Regions from separate parts of the Kitasatospora sp. NPDC087271 genome, predicted to be linked through region 1. Evidence: riboswitches for the same ligand, from Rfam matches in the RefSeq annotation. Region 1 holds a riboswitch; each other region holds the start of a gene.
What was found. Region 1 has a riboswitch for cobalamin ahead of ACIO9K_RS19415 (ribonucleoside-diphosphate reductase subunit alpha). Riboswitches for the same ligand answer to the same signal wherever they lie in the genome.
Positions count from the first base shown of each region.

Region 2: it holds a riboswitch for cobalamin, as region 1 does, so the genes downstream of both, ACIO9K_RS33810 (CoA-acylating methylmalonate-semialdehyde dehydrogenase) here and ACIO9K_RS19415 (ribonucleoside-diphosphate reductase subunit alpha) in region 1, are expected to answer to the same signal.
Region 3: it holds a riboswitch for cobalamin, as region 1 does, so the genes downstream of both, ACIO9K_RS33760 (prenyltransferase/squalene oxidase repeat-containing protein) here and ACIO9K_RS19415 (ribonucleoside-diphosphate reductase subunit alpha) in region 1, are expected to answer to the same signal.
Region 4: it holds a riboswitch for cobalamin, as region 1 does, so the genes downstream of both, ACIO9K_RS14870 (HoxN/HupN/NixA family nickel/cobalt transporter) here and ACIO9K_RS19415 (ribonucleoside-diphosphate reductase subunit alpha) in region 1, are expected to answer to the same signal.

Region 1 is NZ_JBIUYQ010000010.1:225,137-230,149, reverse strand. It holds gene ACIO9K_RS19415 (ribonucleoside-diphosphate reductase subunit alpha) at 1-1,482, opposite strand, end outside; cobalamin riboswitch at 1,649-1,791, opposite strand; gene ACIO9K_RS19410 (hypothetical protein) at 2,235-3,257, shown strand; gene ACIO9K_RS19405 (glycoside hydrolase family 26 protein) at 3,398-4,852, shown strand.
Region 2 is NZ_JBIUYQ010000032.1:30,957-35,969, forward strand. It holds gene ACIO9K_RS33805 (acyl-CoA dehydrogenase family protein) at 1-658, opposite strand, end outside; gene ACIO9K_RS33810 (CoA-acylating methylmalonate-semialdehyde dehydrogenase) at 666-2,165, opposite strand; cobalamin riboswitch at 2,381-2,572, opposite strand; gene ACIO9K_RS33815 (nitrilase-related carbon-nitrogen hydrolase) at 2,827-3,771, shown strand; gene ACIO9K_RS33820 (hypothetical protein) at 3,886-4,212, opposite strand; gene ACIO9K_RS33825 (TNT domain-containing protein) at 4,888-5,013, shown strand, end outside.
Region 3 is NZ_JBIUYQ010000032.1:19,825-24,837, forward strand. It holds gene ACIO9K_RS33760 (prenyltransferase/squalene oxidase repeat-containing protein) at 1-2,631, opposite strand, end outside; cobalamin riboswitch at 2,735-2,878, opposite strand; cobalamin riboswitch at 2,956-3,032, shown strand; gene ACIO9K_RS33765 (hypothetical protein) at 3,166-4,593, shown strand; gene ACIO9K_RS33770 (hypothetical protein) at 4,702-5,013, shown strand, end outside.
Region 4 is NZ_JBIUYQ010000007.1:211,845-216,857, forward strand. It holds gene aroB (3-dehydroquinate synthase) at 1-465, shown strand, start outside; gene aroQ (type II 3-dehydroquinate dehydratase) at 474-902, shown strand; gene ACIO9K_RS14855 (AAA family ATPase) at 982-1,836, shown strand; gene ACIO9K_RS14860 (DNA-formamidopyrimidine glycosylase family protein) at 1,917-2,726, shown strand; gene ACIO9K_RS14865 (metalloregulator ArsR/SmtB family transcription factor) at 2,792-3,175, opposite strand; cobalamin riboswitch at 3,257-3,471, shown strand; gene ACIO9K_RS14870 (HoxN/HupN/NixA family nickel/cobalt transporter) at 3,501-4,616, shown strand; gene rpmG (50S ribosomal protein L33) at 4,729-4,893, opposite strand.

The DNA of each region.
Region 1 (5,013 bases):
CGTCACGGCGGTGCGGACGGTGGCGTCGAGGCGCTCCCAGTCCATGGCGCCGAGCAGGTCGTCGACGGAGGCCCCCGGGGCGACGTGGGCGCCGAGGTTGACCGAGCCGAGGTTGCAGACGGCGGTCTCGGAGTCGTCCGTGACCTCCAGGATCTCGGTGCACAGGTTCGAGGAGTGCACCGTGCGGCCGGGCAGCGCGGTCTGGTTGGCGGCGCGGTTGGAGGCGTCCTTGAAGGTCATCCAGCCGTTGCCGGTCTGCGCCAGGGTGCGCATCATCCGGGCGTACAGGGTCTGCGCGGGGATGGTGCGCACGGCCTTGCCGGCCAGCTCGGCCTTGCGGTAGGCCTCGTCGAAGTCGGAGCCCCACAGGTCGACGAGCTCGGGCACGTCGGCGGGGGAGAACAGCGACCAGTCCTCGTTGGCGTTGACCCGGCGCATGAACTCGTCCGGGATCCAGTGAGCCAGGTTGAGGTTGTGGGTGCGCCGCGCCTCCTCGCCGGTGTTGTCGCGGAGCTCCAGGAACTCCTCGACGTCGGCGTGCCAGGTCTCCAGGTAGACGCAGGCCGCGCCCTTGCGGCGGCCGCCCTGGTTGACGGCGGCGACCGAGGAGTCGAGGGTGCGCAGGAACGGGACGATGCCGTTGGACTTGCCGTTGGTGCCGCGGATCAGGCTGCCGCGCGAGCGGATGCGCGAGTAGGACAGGCCGATGCCGCCGGCGTGCTTGGACAGCCGGGCGATCTGCGCGTAGCGGTTGTAGATCGAGTCCAGGTTGTCCAGCGGGGAGTCGAGCAGGTAGCAGCTCGACATCTGCGGGTGCCGGGTGCCGGAGTTGAACAGGGTCGGCGAGGAGGTCAGGTACTCCAGCCGGCTCATCAGGCCGTACAGCTCGGCGACCTCCCGCACCGACTGCTCGCTGTCGCCGACCGCCAGGCCGCAGGCGACGCGGAGCAGGAAGTGCTGCGGGGTCTCGATGACCTTGCGGGTGATCGGGTGGCGCAGCAGGTAGCGGGACTGCACGGTGCGCAGGCCGAAGTACTCGAAGCGGTCGTCGCCGTGCGCGTCGATCAGCGCGTCCAGGGCGGCGGCGTGCTTGGTGACGAAGGCGGCGGTGGTGTCGCCGATCAGGCCCTCGGCGTGGCCGACGGCGATCGAGGCGGCGAAGGAGCGCGAGCCCTGGCTGTTCGCCTCGTCGACGATCTCCAGGGCGAGCAGCCGGGCGGCCAGCTTCGAGTACTGGGGGTCCTCGGCGATCATCGACGCGGCGGCGTCCACGGCCAGCCCGCGCAGCTCGGCGAAGTCCGAGCCGGCGTGGCGGCCGCGCAGCGCGGCGGCGGCGACATGGCCGGGGTCCACCTGGGGGAGATCGACGCTGCGGTCGGTGAGCAGCCGAAGGAGCGCGCCGCCGGGGTCGGAGACCGTCGGGTCGGTGGGGGCGGGGCCGGTGCCCTGGGCGGGCAGGGTGGCTGAGGCAGCGGTGGTCAAGGCGCTCTCTCCTGGCGGCGATCGGCGGCGGTGATCGGGGGTACCGGGCCGTTCGGGGCAGGGGAGCACGGCACGTACGCAGGAAGCGTCGCGCGACGGTGGCGTCCCCGGCCCGCCCGCGAGGCCCGGAAGGTAGTTCTCGTGCTGGCGCGGCCTCTGCGGGAGGGCCCGTGCGCACACCGTCGGCAGGTACTCGGACTCGCGGGGCGGCTACTGGAGCCGCCCGCTCACCGCTGCGGGGCAGTCCCGGATTCGCACCGGGTTCCCCTGCATCGACAGCAGGATTGAGCATACATCTAGTGGTGTCTCTCTGATGCGACCCCACATGTAGTACGGCGCGGTGTGTCGGAGCGATGACCGGGGGTGCCGGGAGGGGGCGGGTCGTGGCCTTGGGGCGCCTCGGATCCGGGCTCCCGGCGCCCTGATTCCGGGCTCCCGGCGCCTTGATTCCGGGCCCCGGCGTCCTGGTTTCGATACGGAACGGTCACCAGGCGGACCGGTTGCCGCGGGCATGCCCTACGATCTGGGCGCATGAGCGAGCGAAGCGCCGAGGGGCGCGTTTCGCGAAGCGATCATCGAGCGAAGCGAGGGGGCGCGTGAGCGACGGAACTGGCGCACCCGGGCAGGGTCCGCAGGGAACGCCTCCCCCCGGGCCGGGGGACGCGCACGGTCAGCAGCCGCCGGTGGTGCCCGGTCCGGTGTTGCCGCCGAGCGGGGGCTTCGGGCCGCCGCCGGCCTCGTACGGGCCTCCGGTGCCGCCCGCGCAGCCGGTGGCGCAGCCCGGTCCGCCGGGGCAGCCTCCGCTGCCGCAGCCGGGACCGCCAGGGCAGCAGCTGCCGCCGCAGTGGCAGCCGCACCCCCAGCCGAACCCCCAGGCACACCCCCAGCCGCATCCGCAGTCGTACCCGCAGCCCCAGGCGCCGCAGCGCGCCGAGCCGAACTGGGAGGCGCTGGCCGACCGCAACGCGGCGGACGGCAAGCGCCGCCGCCGGCTGCGGGCCCTCGGCGTGGCGGTCGCGGTCGTCCTGGTCGGCGGCCTGATCGCGGGCGGGGCGGTGCTGCTGACGAAGGGCGGCGGCGACAAGCCGGTCGCCGGGCCGATCGCCTCGGCCTCCAACCGGCCGTCCTCCGCCGCATCGGGTGCCGCGCCGAGTGCCGCCGCGACCCCGGGCGGGAACCCGTCCGGCACCCCGGGCGGCGCGCCGGACGACCCGTCGAAGCCGATCTGGGAGGCCGCCACCGACCCGGCGCCGCAGGACGCGGGGGCACTGTTCTCCGCGCTCCAGGTGACGGTCAACGGCGCCACCTGGAACCGGACCTTCGTCTCGCTGGACTCGCCCTGCTGGGACGGGAACTCGACGACCGGCGGGCTCGGCAAGGTCCTCGGTGACCAGGGCTGCCAGAAGGTGCTCCGGGCGACCTACGTCTCCGGCGACAGCGCGGTGACCGTCGGCGTCGCGGTCTTCGACCACAAGATCCAGGCCGAGACCTCGATGAAGAGCTACACCGGCCACCTCAAGGGCGCCGTCGCGCCGGGCGCGCCGGCCTTCTGCGCCACTCCGGGCTGCACCAACACGCACAACACCCTGGGCCGGTACGCCTACTTCACGGTCGAGGGCTCGGCGAAGGGCGGCGACACCGCCGACGCCGCCGCCACCGCGGCGGCCGCCGGCTTCGGCGAGCACGTGAAGGGCCAGCTGCTCCAGCGCGCCAAGGCCGCGTCCGCGGCCGCGCCGGGTGCGCCGGGTGCGTCGGGGGCCGCCGCGGCCGGCTGATCCGCCGTGACACCCCGGCCCCGGCGGGTTCGCTCGCCGGTGCCGGGGGAGTGTGGCAGGCTCTCGGGGCAGTCATTCGCACGAGTGTTCCGGTTGTGTCCGCCTGGGCCGGTGCCGGCGAGCAACCGGAGGAGCGGTCCGTGGCCCTGCCCAGAGCCCTGCGCGGCAAGCCCGCCGTCCTGGCCGCGGCCGGGGTCGTGGTCGCCGCGGGCGCCGTGGCGCTGTTGCAGCGTGACGGCCGGGCCGACGGCGAACGGCCCGCCCGCGTCCCGGTGACGGTCGGCCTCCCCGGCCGCACCCTGCCGCCGGAGGTCGGCCGGGACCTGCTCGCCCGGGATCCGCAGGCCTCGCCGAACGCCCGGGCCGTCCAGCAGCTGCTCGCCGACCTGGAGGGCCGGGCCCGCACCGGGCAGAGCGGCGGGACGGTCATCGGCCAGCACGTCGAGGCGCACAACGAGCGCAACAACCCCGAGTACGGCGACTACCGCGGCACCAAGCAGGTCGGCTACTACTACAAGAAGGCCGCCGACCTCACCGGCAAGCTGCCCGGCTTCGTCGAGACCGACCTCGGCCCCGGCTACGGCCAGACCGGCTGGGGCGTCGGCGACCCGCGCTCCTACTCGGCCGGCCGGTGGCCCACCTGCCGGGCCGGCTGGCAGTACACCGACGACGCCGTCGACCTGCTCTCCGCCGTCTGGTCCGGTCACCCGCGCGCCGACGACGGCAGCTACGGCACGGCCGGCGTCCAGCACAACTGCGACGGCACCACCACCGAACTGCCCGACAACGGCGGGGGGCCGGCCGGGATCGTCGGCATGTCCTTCCACCAGCCCTACCCGGGTTCGGACGTCAAGTCCTTCGAGCAGGTGCTCTGTTCGAACTCTCCGGCCGCCAAGGACAAGGGCTGGTTCGGCCGGGTCGTCGACAGCGCGCACGACACCCCCGAGTACCGCGCGCTGATGACCGACCTGTCCTACCTGGCCGACCACCTGGAGTACCTGGCCGCCCACGACGTGCCGGTGCTGCTGCGCCCGTACCACGAGATGAACGTGCAGGACTGCTCCCGCAGGTTCTGGTGGTCGGGCCAGAAGCCGGCCGACTACCAGGCGCTGTGGCGGATCACCTACCGCTACCTGGTGGAGACCAGGGGCCTGCACAACCTGCTGTTCGTCTGGACGCCGGTGTCCTGGGACGGAGCCCCCGGCGCGGACCCGTGGGACTACTACCCGGGCTCGCAGTACGTCGACGTGGTCGGGGTGGACGACTACAGCGGCAGCCCCGCGCACCCGATCGGCACCGGCGAGGTGTGGACCAAGCGGTACTACGACGGGCTCGCCGGCTACGGCAAGCCGCGGATCCTGGCCGAGTCCTTCGCCGTCCCGGTCAACTCCCGCCAGCCGGACACGCTGCGGCGCACGCCCTGGACGATCTGGACGGTCTGGGGGCAGTCGCTCACCTCGGACAACCTGACGCCGGACCAGCCGCGCAACGCCAGCGCGGACGTCAACGCCACCTACCACAGCCCGCTGGCGCTCACCGGCGGCGCCGGGCCGTTCGGCGCGAACGTCGACTGGGGCGGCCTGCACGTTCGTTGAGCCGGTCCGTAGGGTCGTCGAGCCGCCCCCGCGCGTCCGCCGAGCCGGTCGCCGTGAGGTGCGCTACACCACCGAATTCCGTTGAACGGCCGGAATACCGTGTCCGTTGTGCCGTGTGGCATCCTGTGGCGGCGAAGCCGAGGGGCTGACGCCGGGACGGG
Region 2 (5,013 bases), on a different contig from region 1:
GGTCGGCCGGGAGCCGGACGCCGTCCAGGAGCACCTGGCGGGTGGGCTGGGCGTTCCACCCCATCTTCTTCTCGTCGGGACCGAACGAGACACCGGCGTCCTCGCGTTCGACGACGAACGCGGACACCCCGCCGGCCCCCGGCCCGCCGGTGCGGGCCATCACCAGGTAGACCCGGGAGACGCCGGCGCCCGAGATGAACTGCTTGACGCCGTCGAGGACCCAGTGGTCCCCGTCCCGGCGGGCCCGGGTGGTCAGTGCCGCCGCGTCCGAGCCCGCGCCGGGCTCGGTGAGGCAGTAGCTGGCGGGGGTCGCCATGGCGCTGAGACCCGGCAGCCACCGGACGCGCTGGGCGTCGTCGCCGTAGCGGTCGATCATCCAGGCGACCATGTTGTGGATGGACAGGTAGGCGGCGATGGACGGGCAGCCGGTGGCCAGCGCCTCGAACACGAGCACGCCGTCGGCGCGGGTGAGTCCGGAGCCGCCGGACTCCTCGCGGACGTAGACACCGGCCAGGCCGACGTCCGCCGCCTTGCGCAGCACGTCCACCGGGAAGTGCTTGGCCTGGTCCCACGCGACCGCGTTCGGCGCCAGGTGTTCGCGGGCGAAGGCCCGGGTGGTCGCGGCGATGGCGAGCTGGTCCTCTGTGAGGTCGTGCACGGCGCCCTCAGCCCATCGTCGGGATGGTGAAGCTCGCGCCCTCCTTGACCCCGGAGGGCCAGCGCGAGGTGACGGTGCGGGTGCGGGTGTAGAAGCGGATCGAGTCCGGCCCGTGCTGGTTGAGGTCGCCGAACCCGGAGCGCTTCCAGCCGCCGAAGGTGTGGTACGCGACCGGCACGGGGATCGGCACGTTGACGCCGACCATGCCGGTGTTCACCCGGCGCGCGAAGTCCCGTGCCGTGTCGCCGTCCCGGGTGTAGATGGCCACGCCGTTGCCGAACTCGTGCTCGCTGGGCAGGCGCAGCGCCTCCTCGTAGTCGGCGGCGCGGAGCACGGTCAGGACGGGGCCGAAGATCTCCTCCCGGTAGATCCGCATGTCCGCCGTGACGCGGTCGAACAGCGAGGCGCCGAGGAAGTAGCCGCCCTCGTGCCCCTCCAGCCGGAAGTCCCGCCCGTCGACCACGAGTTCGGCGCCCTCCTCGACCCCGAGGTCCAGGTAGCCGCGGACCCGCTCCAGCGCGTCGGCGCCGACCAGCGGGCCGAAGTCCGCCGCCGGGTCGTCCGAGCGCCCGACCTTCAACGCGGCGATCCGCTCGACCAGTTTGGCCACCAGGGCGTCGGCGGTCTCCTCCCCCACCGGGACGGCCACCGAGATCGCCATGCAGCGCTCGCCGGCCGAGCCGTAGCCGGCGCCGATCAGCGCGTCCGCGGCCTGGTCGAGGTCGGCGTCCGGCATCACGACCAGGTGGTTCTTGGCACCGCCGAAGCACTGTGCCCGCTTCCCGTGCGCGGCGGCGGTGGCGTACACGTACTGGGCGATCGGCGTGGAGCCGACGAACCCGACCGCCTGCACCCGCGGGTCCTCCAGCAGGGTGTCCACGGCATCCTTGCCGCCGTGGACCACGTTCAGCACGCCCGGCGGCAGCCCGGCCTCCAGGAACAGTTCGGCGAGGCGCAGCGGCACCGAGGGGTCGCGCTCCGAGGGCTTGAGGACGAAGGCGTTGCCGCAGGCGATGGCGGGTGCGGCCTTCCAGAGCGGGATCATCGCCGGGAAGTTGAACGGCGTGATGCCCGCGACCACGCCGAGCGGCTGGCGCATCGAGTACACGTCGATGCCGGTGCCCGCGTTGTCGCTGAACTCGCCCTTCAGCAGGTGCGGGATGCCGGCGGCGAACTCCACGACCTCCAGGCCGCGCTGGACGTCCCCGTGGGCATCGGCCACGGTCTTGCCGTGCTCGGCGGACAGCAGCCGGGCCAGTTCCTCCTTCTCCTGCTCGACGAGTTGGAGGAAGCGCAGCAGGACGCGGGCGCGTCGCTGCGGGTTCCACCCGGCCCACCCGGGCTGGGCCTGCGCGGCGTCGGCGATCACCGCCTCGACCTCGGCCCGGCTCGCCAGCGGCACCCGGGCCTGCACCCGGCCGGTGTTGGGGTCGTACACGTCGCCGAAGCGACCGGAGGTGCCGGCGGTGGGCTTGCCGGCGACGAAGTGGGTCAGTTCTCGGACCATCGGGTTCCTTCTCTCGACAGGGTGGGGAGAGGAGGAGGATCGGAGGCCGCCGCGGGTCGGCGGGCGCACGGTGGTGCGCCCCGCGGCACGGGCGTGCGGCGGCGGAACGGAACGTCAGGGCGTGGACGCCCCGGCGGCCGTGGGCACGGGACGACCAGGAGCGGCAGTGGAGCGGGAGCAGCCCGGGGTCATGCGTGTCGTCTCCATCCTCGTGGAAAACACGGAACACCCGCGGCCGGTATCCTGACTCCCGGATCACCGCACGCCCCCAGGCCTTCCCGGCTGGCTGCCAGTGGCCTTCGTCTGCGAGGACGAACTCCCCGGTCACAGTGGCGGGACCGTGCCGGACTCACACCGGCTTCCCTGACACCGCGGACCTGCCGTCGACCATATAGTTGGACGTCCTAGTAAGTCCAGAGGCCCGCACGCGCGTTGCGCCATCGGGTTTCCACCGCGCCGATCTCCTGCCCGACGCGGTCGCCGCACAGCCGCACAGCCGCACAGCCGCACAGCCGCACACCATTCGCTGGCCACCCCTTGCCGGAACGTTCCGGCATGGCTACATTTTCACCACGCCAGCAAAGCTGACTGAACTTTCAGTTATATCGCAGGGCCTTCACCGGCACCTCCGTATCAGCGCCAGAGAACAGAAGGAACACCCGTGACCTCGTACGCCGTCCTCACCTCCTTCGGCTCCCCGCTCGGCTCCCCCGGCCGCACCAGGCCGGCCGAACGCGCGCCGCTGCGCGTCGGGCTCGTGCAGATGCGCTGGTACGCCGACCCGGCCGAGCACGACGCCCGACTGCGCGAGGGCGTGGCACTCGCCGCCGCGCAGGGCGCGACGATGGTGTGCCTGCCCGAGCTGACCCGCAGTCCCTACTTCTGCAACACCGACGACCCGATGGGAGAAGGCGCCGCCCGCCACCTGGAGGACGTCGAGACGGGGCCCACCACCCGCCTCGCCGCCGAACTCGCCGCCGAACTCGGCATCAGCGTCCACGCCTCCCTGTACGAGCGCGCCGAGGACGGCGGCCTCGGCTACAACACGGCCGTCTGCGTGGACCGCGACGGCACCCTCGTCGCCAGGACCCGGAAGAACCACATCCCGGCCTTCCCCGGCTACCGCGAGGACCTGTGCTTCCGCCCCGGCGACAGCGGGTTCCCCGTCCTGGCCCACCAGGGCGCCGCCTTCGGCTTCCCCACCTGCTGGGACGAGTGGTTCCCCGAACTCGCCCGCGCCTACGCGCTCGGCGGCGCCGAAGTCCTCGTCCACCCCACCGCCATCGGCTCCGAGGTGGACCTCCCGGACTTCGACACCCGGCCCATGTGGGAGCACGCCATCAGCGCCAACGGCCTCGCCAACGCGCTGTTCATGATCGTGCCCAACCGGATCGGGACGGAGGGCCGATCCACCTTCTACGGCTCGTCGTTCATCTCCGACCCGTACGGCCGGATCCTGCTCCGCGCCCCGCGCGACCGGCCCGCCGTCCTCGTCGCCGACCTCGACCTCGACCAGTGCCGGGACTGGCGGGAGTTCGGCCTGCTGCGCACCCGCCGCCCCGAGCTGTACGCCCCGCTGACCGCGGCGAGCCGCACCGACGCCTGACCGGACGCCCCGGCGCACCCACGCCGGGGCGTCCCGCCGCCCCGAGTCGACGTGCCGGGACTGACGCCAACCACCTTTTCCAGTAGCGTAGTTGACGTAACCGCCGCGCCGACCTCAGGTGGTGGCCGTCGGAGCGGGCGAAGCCGCACCGGCGGACGGCGGGGCCTGGCAGGGCAGGACGACCATCACACTCACACCCTGGCCGGGCTTCGACGCGCCCGCCGAAACGGTGTAGCCGTCGGACTCGTGGACGGCATCGAACTCCCAGGTGGGCGGGGTGGACTGAGCGTCCGCACCGGACGCCGACGAGGTGATCTTGAAGCCCTCGCCCGCCAGCTTCTCCCGCAGCGCCCGCAGCACCTCGGGACGCTGGTCGTCCGTGGCCTTCAACAGGTTCCCCGAACTGAGCTGGTACGCCTCGCCCTCATCGGCGATACCCAACCCCCGCCCCTTGCACCTGTAGTAGCCGATGAGCTTGCCCCACGGATCCCGCTCGAGGCCCGTCAGCTCGCGCACGTGGTCCTGGACCCGATCCGCCCGGGCCAGCGCCTCCTCCCGGGACTCGACACGTGTGGGCTCGCTCGGCGTTTCCCGCCCTCCACCCGGCGACCCCGCGGATGAGCACGAGCCGAGCACCAGGGCGCCCGACACCATCAGCACGGCCGCGCAGGCCGCCCGTGCGGCCGCCCCGGCCGGCACGGCCGTCGATCTCTTGAACAAGTGCAGTACTCTCCCCCGCTAAAAAGTGTGCATTTTGCCATCCGGATGCTACGGCACCACCGGAGAGGCTCCGCATGTGCCGAAGCGTGACAGCCGCCACCAAGGCGCGCGGGGTCGCCTGCCAAGCGCTACCCCGGTGAAGGCGGAGGGCTGGATGAGGGCGAGGGAGCCGGACGGGGCGGGACAGGTCCGGCTCCCGCGAGCCGAGCATCCGTCAGCGGCATCGGCCGAACGGGTGGGCACCAGTGGCGTCGGGCATCTTGTGCGTGCACGACGGCAAATCGCCGTGCGTAACTGTGCGCGGGTCCGGCGGCCACACGGTCCGCCGTACGCGCCGACGGCCGCAACCCGCCCAGCCCCCTCCCCGCCCCGCACCCCGAACGGAGCCGCCCGCCCATGCGCACCCCCACTCTCGCCGCCCTCTCACTGGCGATCGCCCTACCCCTGACGGGGCTGGCCGCCACCGGCACCGCCGCCGCCCAGTCCTCCGCCTCCCGAGGGGTTCCGATCACGGAGTGCGAG
Region 3 (5,013 bases), on a different contig from region 1:
GGTGCTGGTCGGCGAACCCGTCGGGGTCGCCGTCGGGGTCGCCGTCCCGGTGGAAGTCGGAGTGGGCGTCGGCGTCGACGTTCCCCCGAGCTCCCGGAACAGCGTGCCGAACGAGATCCCGGTGGCACCGCCGAGCACCTGCGTGGACGCGCGGACGTCCGATCCCGGCTGCCCGGCGGAGGCCACGTTGAACCCGCCGTCGCCGTTCTGCTGGCCCGACAGGAAGTCGCGCGCCTTGGCGATCTGGGCGCCGTACGTGGACTGGCGCAGTGTCATGCCCTGGATGGCTAGCGCGGCCGAGTTGGTCGAGTCGCCGGCCGCTCCCGGGAAGCCGCCGTCGGGCAGTTGCCGCGCGGCGAGCCAGCCGAGGCCCTGGTCGACGGCCCGCGCGGCTTCGTCGCCCGGCACGAGGGCGAGGGCCATGACGGCCATCGCCGTGCTGTCCACGTCGGAGTCACCGGTGACGGGGATCAGGCTCGGCCACGATCCGTCCTGGTGCTGGAGGCCCTTCAGGTAGGCGATCGCGGGAGCCGCGTTCGTCGAGTCCCCGGCCCGGAGCTGGGCCATGATGCCGAGCGCCTGGGAGAACACCGAGGTCGCGTAGGTGTAGTTGCCGGGCGCCGCGCAGCCGGTGCTCTGGTCGGCCTTGGTGCACACGAGGGCGGCCAGGGCGGCGATCAGGTCGTGGCCGCCGAAGGCGCGCGGGTTGCGGCCGACCGCCTCGGCGAGCAGCGCCTCCTTTCCGATCGAGCCGCCGCCTGCGTACTCGGTGCCGATGCCGGTCCAGTCGTTGACGGTGCGCTCGCTGGCGTCCTTGCCCGGCTGGTCCAGGAAGTCGACGATCCTGCGCAGCGCGGCGTCGTCGGTGCCGGTGGCCGCGAGGGCGTAGGCGCCGTCGATGGTGAGGCCGAAGTCGGCGAAGGCCGGGAAGCCCTCGTAGTAGCGGCCGTTGATCAGGCGGGACGGGTCGGTGAGGTAGGCGCTGCCCTTGGCGGCGTCGGGGGTTCTCCCGGCGGGCGGCGTGGTCGCGGGCGAGGTCGGCGGCGTGCTGGCGGGTGTCGTCGGCGGGGTGGTGGCGTCCGGGTTGTGCCGGACGCTGGTGAGGTCGGTGCCGGTCAGGGCCAGGATCGCCTGCTCGGTGGCCGCCGGGTCCGGGTCGGTGGTCGACGCGTCGGGGCCGAAGCCGCCGTCCGTTCCCTGCCGGGCGGCGAGCCAGGCCGTGGCGGCAGCCCGGCGGGTGTCCTGTCCGGTGGCCCTGAACGCCTGGGCCGCGCTCGCGGTGCTGATGGTGTCACCGGGGGCGCCGAGGTACGGGAGGAGGGAACCGTCGGCCTGCTGTCCGGCCGCGAGCTGGTCCGACGCCTTCTTCGCGGCCGTCTCGTACCCGGGGGCCGTGCGCAGGGCGAGGACCGCGAGGCCGGTGGTGAGCGGGTCGGACTCGCAGTGGTCGCCGGCGACGATCATCGATCCGGCCACCCCGCCGTCGGCGCACTGGAGCACCGTGAAGCGGGCGAGCGCCGGGGCGGGTGGCGTGACGCCGGCGCGCTGGAGGGCGATGACGCCGAGGGACTGGACCCAGGGCGAGGCCGCGCCGAGGAAGTCCCCGGCGGCGGTGCACTTGCCGTTCTCCCCCGCCGCCGTGCAGACGTGGCCGGTGAGCGCGGCGATCAGGTCCCGGCCGCCGAAGGCCCGGGGATCGCCACCGGTGCTCTCGGCGACGAGGGCCAGCAGTGCAGCGGCCTTCGCATCGGGCCGGCCGGCCGGTCCGTCGGGATACAGGAAGGCGTCGGCGTGGGCGGAGAGGAAGGCGGTCGTCCGGCGCAGCGCCGGGTCCTGCGTGCCGGCGGCGGCGAGGGCGATGGCGGTGAGGGCGGTCCGGGGGTAGTCCGGGCCCTCGACGGCCCAGTTCTCCATGTGGTCGCCGCCGACGAGTTGACGGGCCAGCCAGGCCGCGGCGGCCACCGGATCACCGGTGGCGGACGGCCCGGTCGAAGTCGAGGTCGGAGTCGGGCTCGGGGTCGCCGAGGGTGACAGCGAGGCGGACGGCGAAGCCGACGAGCCGCCGCTCTTCGCCCGGACGGAGTCCGGCGTGAAGCCCGGCGCCCCGCTGGTGCCGCCGATGTCGGTGCCGCCGTACACCCAGGCCTCGACCTCGCCGGGCTTGGGCTTCTGCGTCCCGGCGCCGAACCGGCTGTAGGACCACGCCTGTTGGCCGGGTTCGGCGATCCAGTACGACCAGTACGCGGTGGCCTGCGGGGTGTTGACGCAGGGTTCCTCGGCCGGCGTCGGGTACTGGGTGCCGCTGTTGAAGGTCCCGGTTCCGAGTCGGCAGATGAAGGCGGGTCCGTCGTGCTCGGTTCCGGCGGTGGTGAAGCCGGCGGCGTGCAGCAGGTTCATCCCGGTCGTGGGGTGGGCGTCGCAGCCCCGGACGACGCCGCCGCCCCAGTGGGTGAAGTCGACGGCGACGATCGCGCCCGTCGTCGCCGTGCACTGCTCGATCGGGTCGGCGGCCGCGGTACCGGGGCGCCCGAACAGGACGCTTCCGCAGGCGGCGACCGCGACAGCACCGGCGACCACCAAGGAGGCGAGGTCCCGGTTCCTGTGACGTGTGCGACTGCTGCTGACCCTCACGACGACTCCCTGGTCGGTCGACGCAGGACGCAACGGCGCAGCCCACGGTCTCCTGGGCAGGGACCGTCCGGACCGCGTCGTAGTCCGCGACGACGCAAGTGCTCTGTGAACAGGCCCCCGGTCCAGGCATTCCGGCTCACCCACCACAGGTGGGTCCACGGTTGCGGGTCAGCGCCGGAGTTGGACCGGCTTCCCCTGAATGCCGAGGGCAAAAAATCGGTTCATCAGACCACGCCGGTCGAACGGGAGTCAACGGGTCGTCATATCGACTACGTCACCTCGTAGGCCGGTGCGCCGTGCGGTAGCGTCCGCGGTGGCCGAGCGGGGGAACCCGGTGCGAATCCGGGGCTGACGCGCAGCGGTGTGGGGTGGCGATCGCGCCGCCCTGAGCCCGAATGCCCGCCCGGCCACGCACCATGGCGAAAGCCGGCCCACGCGATCCGGGCGGCGACCGCTCCGGCAGTCGCGCGCCCTCCAACGGACGCCGGAACTCCGGGGCAGGGTCGGCGCCCGCCACCCCAAGGAGCCTGTCCCATGTCCCTCCTCGCCCCCTCGCGGACCACACCTTCCCGCGCCGCCTCCGCCGTCACCGTCGCCCTGACGGCCGGCGCGCTCCTGCTCTCCGCCGTCCCCGCCCACGCGACGGCCAGCCCGACCCAGATAGCCACCTCGAAGAGCACCGGCGTCACCTACCTGAAGTCGCTCCAGGCCGCCGACGGCAGCTACGTCACCGGCGGCGGGCTCTCCAACGAGTGGGCGTTCAGCGCACTCGCGGCCGCCGGCACGGCCGCCGCGGACGTCACCCCCGGCGGCGACCCCACCAAGAACGCCCGCCTGGTCTACCGCGGCCAGCTCGCCGCCCCCGGCTGGCCGAGCGCCTCGCCGGTCGTCACGGACTACGAGCGCGGCATCCTCAACGCCTACGCCGCCGGCATCGACCCCGCCCGGGTCGGCCCGGGCCGCAACCTCGTCGCCGACCTCGCCGCCTACTGGCAGACCGCCGAACCCGGCTACTACGGCCCGTCCGCCAACTTCAACGGCACCGTCTTCGGCCTCCTCGCCCTCGCGGGCGCCAAAACCCAGGCCGGCAGCCCTCGCGTCCCGCAGCCGCTGCTCGACGCCTCCGTCACCGCGGTGCGCGCCAACCAGCACAACGATGGCGGCTGGAACTTCAGCAAGGCCGCGGGCGACCCGAACGCCCTCGCCCAGGGCAGCGACATCGACATGACCGGCGCCGCCATGGCCTCGCTCTGCACCGGGGGCGTCGCCGCCACCGACCCGGCGATCGTCGCCGCCAAGAACTTCCTCAAGGGCAAGCTCACCGCCTCCGGCGCCTTCAACGCCATGTTCGGCGTCAACACCGACTCCAACGGCTGGGCCGTCTCCGGCCTCAACGCCTGCGGCATCAACCCCCAGGGCACCGACTTCACCAGCGGCACCGGCAAGAGCCCCGTCGACTTCCTGATCGCCCAGCAGTTCAAGCCCGGCGGCGGCTTCAAGTACCTGCCCACCGACACCACCCCCTCCCCCTACGCCTCCGTCGACGGCCTGCGCGCCGTCGCCGGCGCCGGCTTCACCGCCACCCCGCCGACCCCGACCACCACCGGCGAGCCCGCCTGGGCCGCCACCACCGGCTTCACCGCCGGCACCGCCGCCAGGCTCGCCCTGGTCGTCGACGACGGCACGGGCACGCCCAAGGTCTGCGCCGTCACCCTCACCCCGACCGGCACCACCGCAACCCTCGGCGACGTCCTCGACGCGGCAGGCAGCGCCACCCCGGGCGGCTGCGTCACCTCCGTCACGCCGTCCACCGGCGGCGGCACCGTCACCGCGCTCAACGGCACGGCCAACAGCGGCTCGTCCACCTGGCAGGTCGGCCTGGACGGCGGCGCCGCGACCGGCGCCACCCGGGCCACCACGGTCCACCTCGGCGACACCGTCTCGCTGCGCTACGGCAGCTGACCGCACTGCGCCGGAGGGGAGCCGACCACGGATCGCCTCCCCTCCGGCGGGACAGAACCACGATGGCCCGACGGATCCGCCGCCGGACCGACAGGACGGGGGGAACGGATGCCGACGGGTGTTTCCAGATGGGTGGCGGGCGGCTATGTGGCCTTGGTCGGCGGACTGGCCGTCCTGGGCGGGCTGACGGAGAACGGGCGTTACTACCTCGCGTCGATCGTCCTCACCCTTCCCGTCGGCCTTGCTGCGCTGGCCGCCGTCTACCTCGCACGAGGGGTGCTGACCGGCATCGGCGGGCTGTTCACCGACACCACGCTGCCTAACGGCGAGGAACCCGGCTGGCTGGCCACGGGCGGCATCGTGGCCAACACGCTGCTGTTCACCGTGGCGGCCGTCGCCACCGTACTGCTGGTCGAGCGC
Region 4 (5,013 bases), on a different contig from region 1:
GGCGCCAAGACCCCGGACGGCACGCACACCGTCGAGCTGATCCGCCGCGCCATCCAGGTCAAGGCCGACGTGGTCTCCGGGGACCTCAAGGAGTCCGGCCGGCGCGAGATCCTCAACTACGGCCACACCCTCGGCCACGCCATCGAGCGCAACGAGCGCTACAAGTGGCGGCACGGCGCCGCGATCTCCATCGGCATGGTCTTCGCCGCCGAACTCGGCCGCCTGGCGGGCCGGTTGGACGACGAGACGGCGGACCGGCACCGCACCGTGCTGGCCTCCGTCGGCCTGCCGCTGCGCTACCAGGCGGACGCCTGGCCGAAGCTGCTGGACGCCATGAAGATCGACAAGAAGTCGCGCGGCGACCTGATCCGCTTCATCGTCCTGGACGGCCTCGGCAAGACCTCCGTCCTGGAGGGCCCCGACCCGTCCCTGCTGGTCGCCGCCTACGCGGAGGTCTCGGCGTGACCAGGGTCATGGTGCTCAACGGCCCCAACCTCGGGCGGCTCGGCAGCCGCGAGCCGGACGTCTACGGCGCCACCTCCTACGCCGGGCTGGTCGAGCGCTGCACCGCGCTCGGCAAGGAGTTCGGCTTCGAGGTCGAGGTGCACGAGACCAACTCCGAGCAGCAGATGGTGGAGTGGCTGCACGAGGCGGCCGACGGCAAGGTGCCCGTGGTGATCAACCCGGGTGCGTTCACGCACTACTCGTACGCGATGCGGGACGCCGCCTCGCAGCGCACCGCGCCGCTGATCGAGGTGCACATCTCCAACCCGTACGCCCGGGAGACCTTCCGGCACACCTCGGTGATCGCCGCGGTGGCCTCCGGCACCATCGCGGGGTTCGGGCTCGGCTCGTACGAGCTGGCCCTGCGCGCCCTGGCCGAGCAACTCACCACGCGCTGACGCCTGGTCAGCGGCCCGGTGGCGGACTGTGCCCGCCGCCGGGCCGCCGTGTAGTCTCCCCGCTGAGAGGTGTCGGGAGGTGACCGTGACGCAGTACGCCGGGGGCGGGCAGGTCCCGCCGCGTCCCGTCGCTCCGCCGGGGCCGCAGCCGTCGGGGGCCGCCGCGCCGCCGCCGGTGCCGCCCGCTCCGGCTCCTGTTCCCGCCGCCGCGCCGCCGGTTCCGGCCGCTCCGGTGCCGCCCGCTCCTGTTGCCGCGCCCGCCCCGGCCGCACCCGCGCCCGGCGCGCCGGTCCCCGTCGGGTCCACCGGGCACTTCGTGCTGCCCTCCGGCACGCCCGTGCAACTCCCCGCCCACCCGCCGCAGCGGCACGCGCCCACCAGTCCGATCGCCGTCCTGCTGATCGGCCCGGCCGGGGCCGGCAAGACCACCGTCGCCCGGTACTGGGCCGAGCGCCGGCCCAGCCCGACCGCGCACATCAGCCTGGACGACGTCCGCGAGTGGGTGCAGTCCGGCTTCGCCAACCCGCAGTCCGGCTGGAACGACGCCTCCGAGGCGCAGTACCGGCTGGCCCGCCGCACCTGCGGCTTCGCCTGCCGCAACTACCTCGCCAACGGCATCTCCTGCATCATCGACGACGCCGTCTTCCCGGACCGCCCGGCCATCGGCCTCGGCGGCTGGAAGCGGCACATCGGCCCCGGCATGATCCCGGTCGTGCTGCTGCCCAGCCTGGACTCCGTGCTGCACCGCAACGCCCGGCGCGGCGGCACCCGGCGGCTCGGTGACGAGGAGGTGGCGCGGATCCACGGCCGGATGGCCGGCTGGTACAACTCCGGGCTGCCGATCATCGACAACTCGTACCTGGACGTGGCCGGCACCGCCGCCGAGCTGGACCGCGTCATCCTGGCCCGGCTGATGGGCATGCCGGTGCGCTGACCTGCGACGATCCGGCGGTGTCGGTGCCGGCTGCGATGATGTGCGGGTCCTGTCGAACCACCCCGGGGGAGCTGACGCCCGTGCCGGAAGGCCACATCATCCACCGCCTCGCCGCCGAGAACCGGAAGGCCTTCGGCGGCCGCCCGGTCGAGGTGTCCAGCCCGCAGGGCCGGTTCGCCGACGAGGCCAAGGCCATCGACGGGCAGCTGCTCACCGCGGCCGAAGCCGTCGGCAAGCACCTGTTCCTCGGCTTCGAGGAGGGCGCCTGGGTGCACGTCCACCTCGGCCTCTACGGCGGCTTCGCCTTCGGCACCGGGCCCGCGCCCGAGCCGGTCGGCCTGGTCCGGCTGCGGCTGGCCAACGACGACGGCTACGCAGACCTGCGCGGCCCCAACACCTGCGCGCTGGTCACCGGCGCGGAGAAGGCCGCCGTCGCGGCCCGGCTGGGCCCCGACCCGCTGCGCGCCGACGCCGACCCGCAGGCCGCCTGGCGCCGGATATCGGCCAGCCGGACGACCGTCGCCGCGCTGCTGATGGACCAGAAGGTGCTGGCCGGGGTGGGCAACGTCTACCGGGCCGAGGTGCTGTTCCGCCACGGGATCAACCCGCACCGCGCCGGCCGCGACCTCACCCGGGGCGAGTGGGACGCGATCTGGGCCGACCTGGTCGCCCTGATGCACGAGGGCGTCGGCGCGGGCCGGATCGACACCGTCCGCCCCGAGCACACCCCCGAGGCGATGGGCCGCCCGCCGCGCGTCGACGACCACGGCGGCGAGGTGTACGTCTACCGGCGGGCCGCGATGCCCTGCCTGGTCTGCGGCACCGACGTCCGGACGGAGCAGCACGCCGCGCGCAACCTCTTCTGGTGCCCCGCCTGCCAGGCGGCCTGACCGCGTTCGAGGGTTGCTCCGGCCGGGCCCCGGCGCGTCCTCCGGGGGGGGGGGGGGGGAGCCGGTCAGCCGACGGCCGTGTTGGGCTCGTGGTGTTCGGCGGCGGCGCACGCGTCGAGGAGGGGGCGCAGGGCCTCGTCCACGAGCCGGTAGCGCACGACCCGCCCGTCCTTGTCTCCGGTGACCACGCCCGCGGTGCGGAGCAGCCGCAGGGCCTGGGACACGGCGGGGTCGCGCATGCCGGTGGCGACGGCGAGGTCGGAGACGGCGAGCGGGCCGGCCCGGTGGAGGGCGAGCAGGAGGGCGAGCCGCCCGGGGTCGGCGAGCAGGGAGAACCGCTCGGCCCAGGTGCGGACGTGCGCGGGGTCGCCGATCGCGGCGATGGCCTCGCAGACCCGGTGTCCGTCGATGGTGCGGTGGCCCGCGCGGTCGGCCGGTACGAGATGCATGCGCACATTGTTGCAGGAGGGGGCCTGTGATCCTGGACACCTGCGCAGGTGCGCAGCCTTGCAAGGGTGGGTCCTGGCCCCTACGGTGTTCCCCGCCGTGGTGCTCGGGAAGACCGGTGACGGATCCTCAGGGGTCCCAGTCCGGAGCGGCCCTCGCCACTGTGATCGGGCCATCGTGATCGTCGACGATGGAGAGACGTCCGTACCCACGACGCCACTGGGAGCCTCGCGCACCTGGGAAGGCGGGTACGGGACCCCCGTAAGCCAGGAGACCGGCCACGGCATCTCACGAAGTGTTTCCACGAGGTGCTGGAGCGTGACCCGAATGACCCTGCCCGAAACCGCCGCCGCCGCCGAGGCGCCGGCGACACCGTCCGTGCTGCCCACGTTCCGCTGGAAGCGCGAGGACACCGTCCGCACGGCCGGGCTGATGGGGGTGATCCTGGCCATGCACGTGGTGGCCTTCGGGACGCTCGTCTTCCTGGTCGCGCCCCACAACTACGCGGTCGGCACCCAGGTCTTCGGGGTGGGCCTCGGGATCACCGCGTACACCCTCGGCATGCGGCACGCCTTCGACGCCGACCACATCGCGGTGATCGACAACACCACCCGCAAGCTGATGGCGGACGGCAAGCGGCCGGTCTCGGTCGGCTTCTGGTTCGCCCTCGGGCACTCCTCGATGGTGGTGCTGATGGCCGCCCTGGTGGCGGGCGGCGCGCAGCTGGCCAGCACGCTGATGGACGACGACTCGGCCACCCACAAGTGGCTCGGGATGGTCGGCACGACGGCCTCCGGCGCGTTCCTCTACCTGATCGGCGCGCTCAACCTGGCCGCGCTGCTCGGCATACTCAAGGTGTTCCGGGCGATGCGGGCCGGGTCGTACGACGAGGCGCAGCTGGAGGAGCACCTCAACTCGCGCGGCTTCATGGCCCGGGTGCTGAACCGGGCGACCCGGTCGATCACCCGGCCCGGGCAGATGTTCCCGGTGGGCATGGTGCTGGGGCTGGGCTTCGACACCGCGACCGAGGTCACCCTGATGGTGATGGCCGGGTCGGGCGCGGCGGCCGGGCTGCCCTGGTACGCGATCGTCTGCCTGCCGCTGCTGTTCGCGGCCGGGATGAGCCTGTTCGACACCCTGGACGGGACGTTCATGAACTTCGCGTACCAGTGGGCCTTCGCGAACCCGGTCCGGAAGGTGTACTACAACCTGACGATCACCGGGCTGTCGATCGCGGTGGCCTTCGTCATCGGCACCATCGAACTGGTCGGCGTGCTGCACGAGAAGCTCGATCTGACCGACCCGGTCACCGGCTGGATCGCGGGCATCTCGCTGGACAACGTCGGCTACGCGATCGCCGGGCTGTTCGTGGTGGTCTGGGCCGCGGCGATCGCCTACTGGAAGCTGGCCCGGGTGGAGAAGCGCTGGGTGGCCGCCGAGTAGCGACGGCTGCGATCAGCGACGGCAGCGAGCAGCGACGGCGCCTCCCCCGGGATCCCGGGGGAGGCGCCGTTTCGTCGCTGCGGGTCGGTGCCGGTCGTCGGGCGGGCGGGGTTCAGCGCTCTTCGCGGAAGTCGACGTGCCGGCGCGCGACCGGGTCGTACTTGCGCAGGATCATCCGGTCAGGGTCGTTGCGGCGGTTCTTGCGGGTCACGTACGTGTAGCCGGTGCCGGCGGTGGAGCGGAGCTTGATGACGGGGCGCAGTTCGCTGCGGGCCATGGGTGTCCTCCCGGGTTGGCGGGGTGTTCGGGGCTGGGGCGAAACCGTACACCGAAATGGAAGTCATTTTCATCTGGTGTAACGTGAGCTCCGTCCCGCCCATTCCCGGACGTCAGGGAG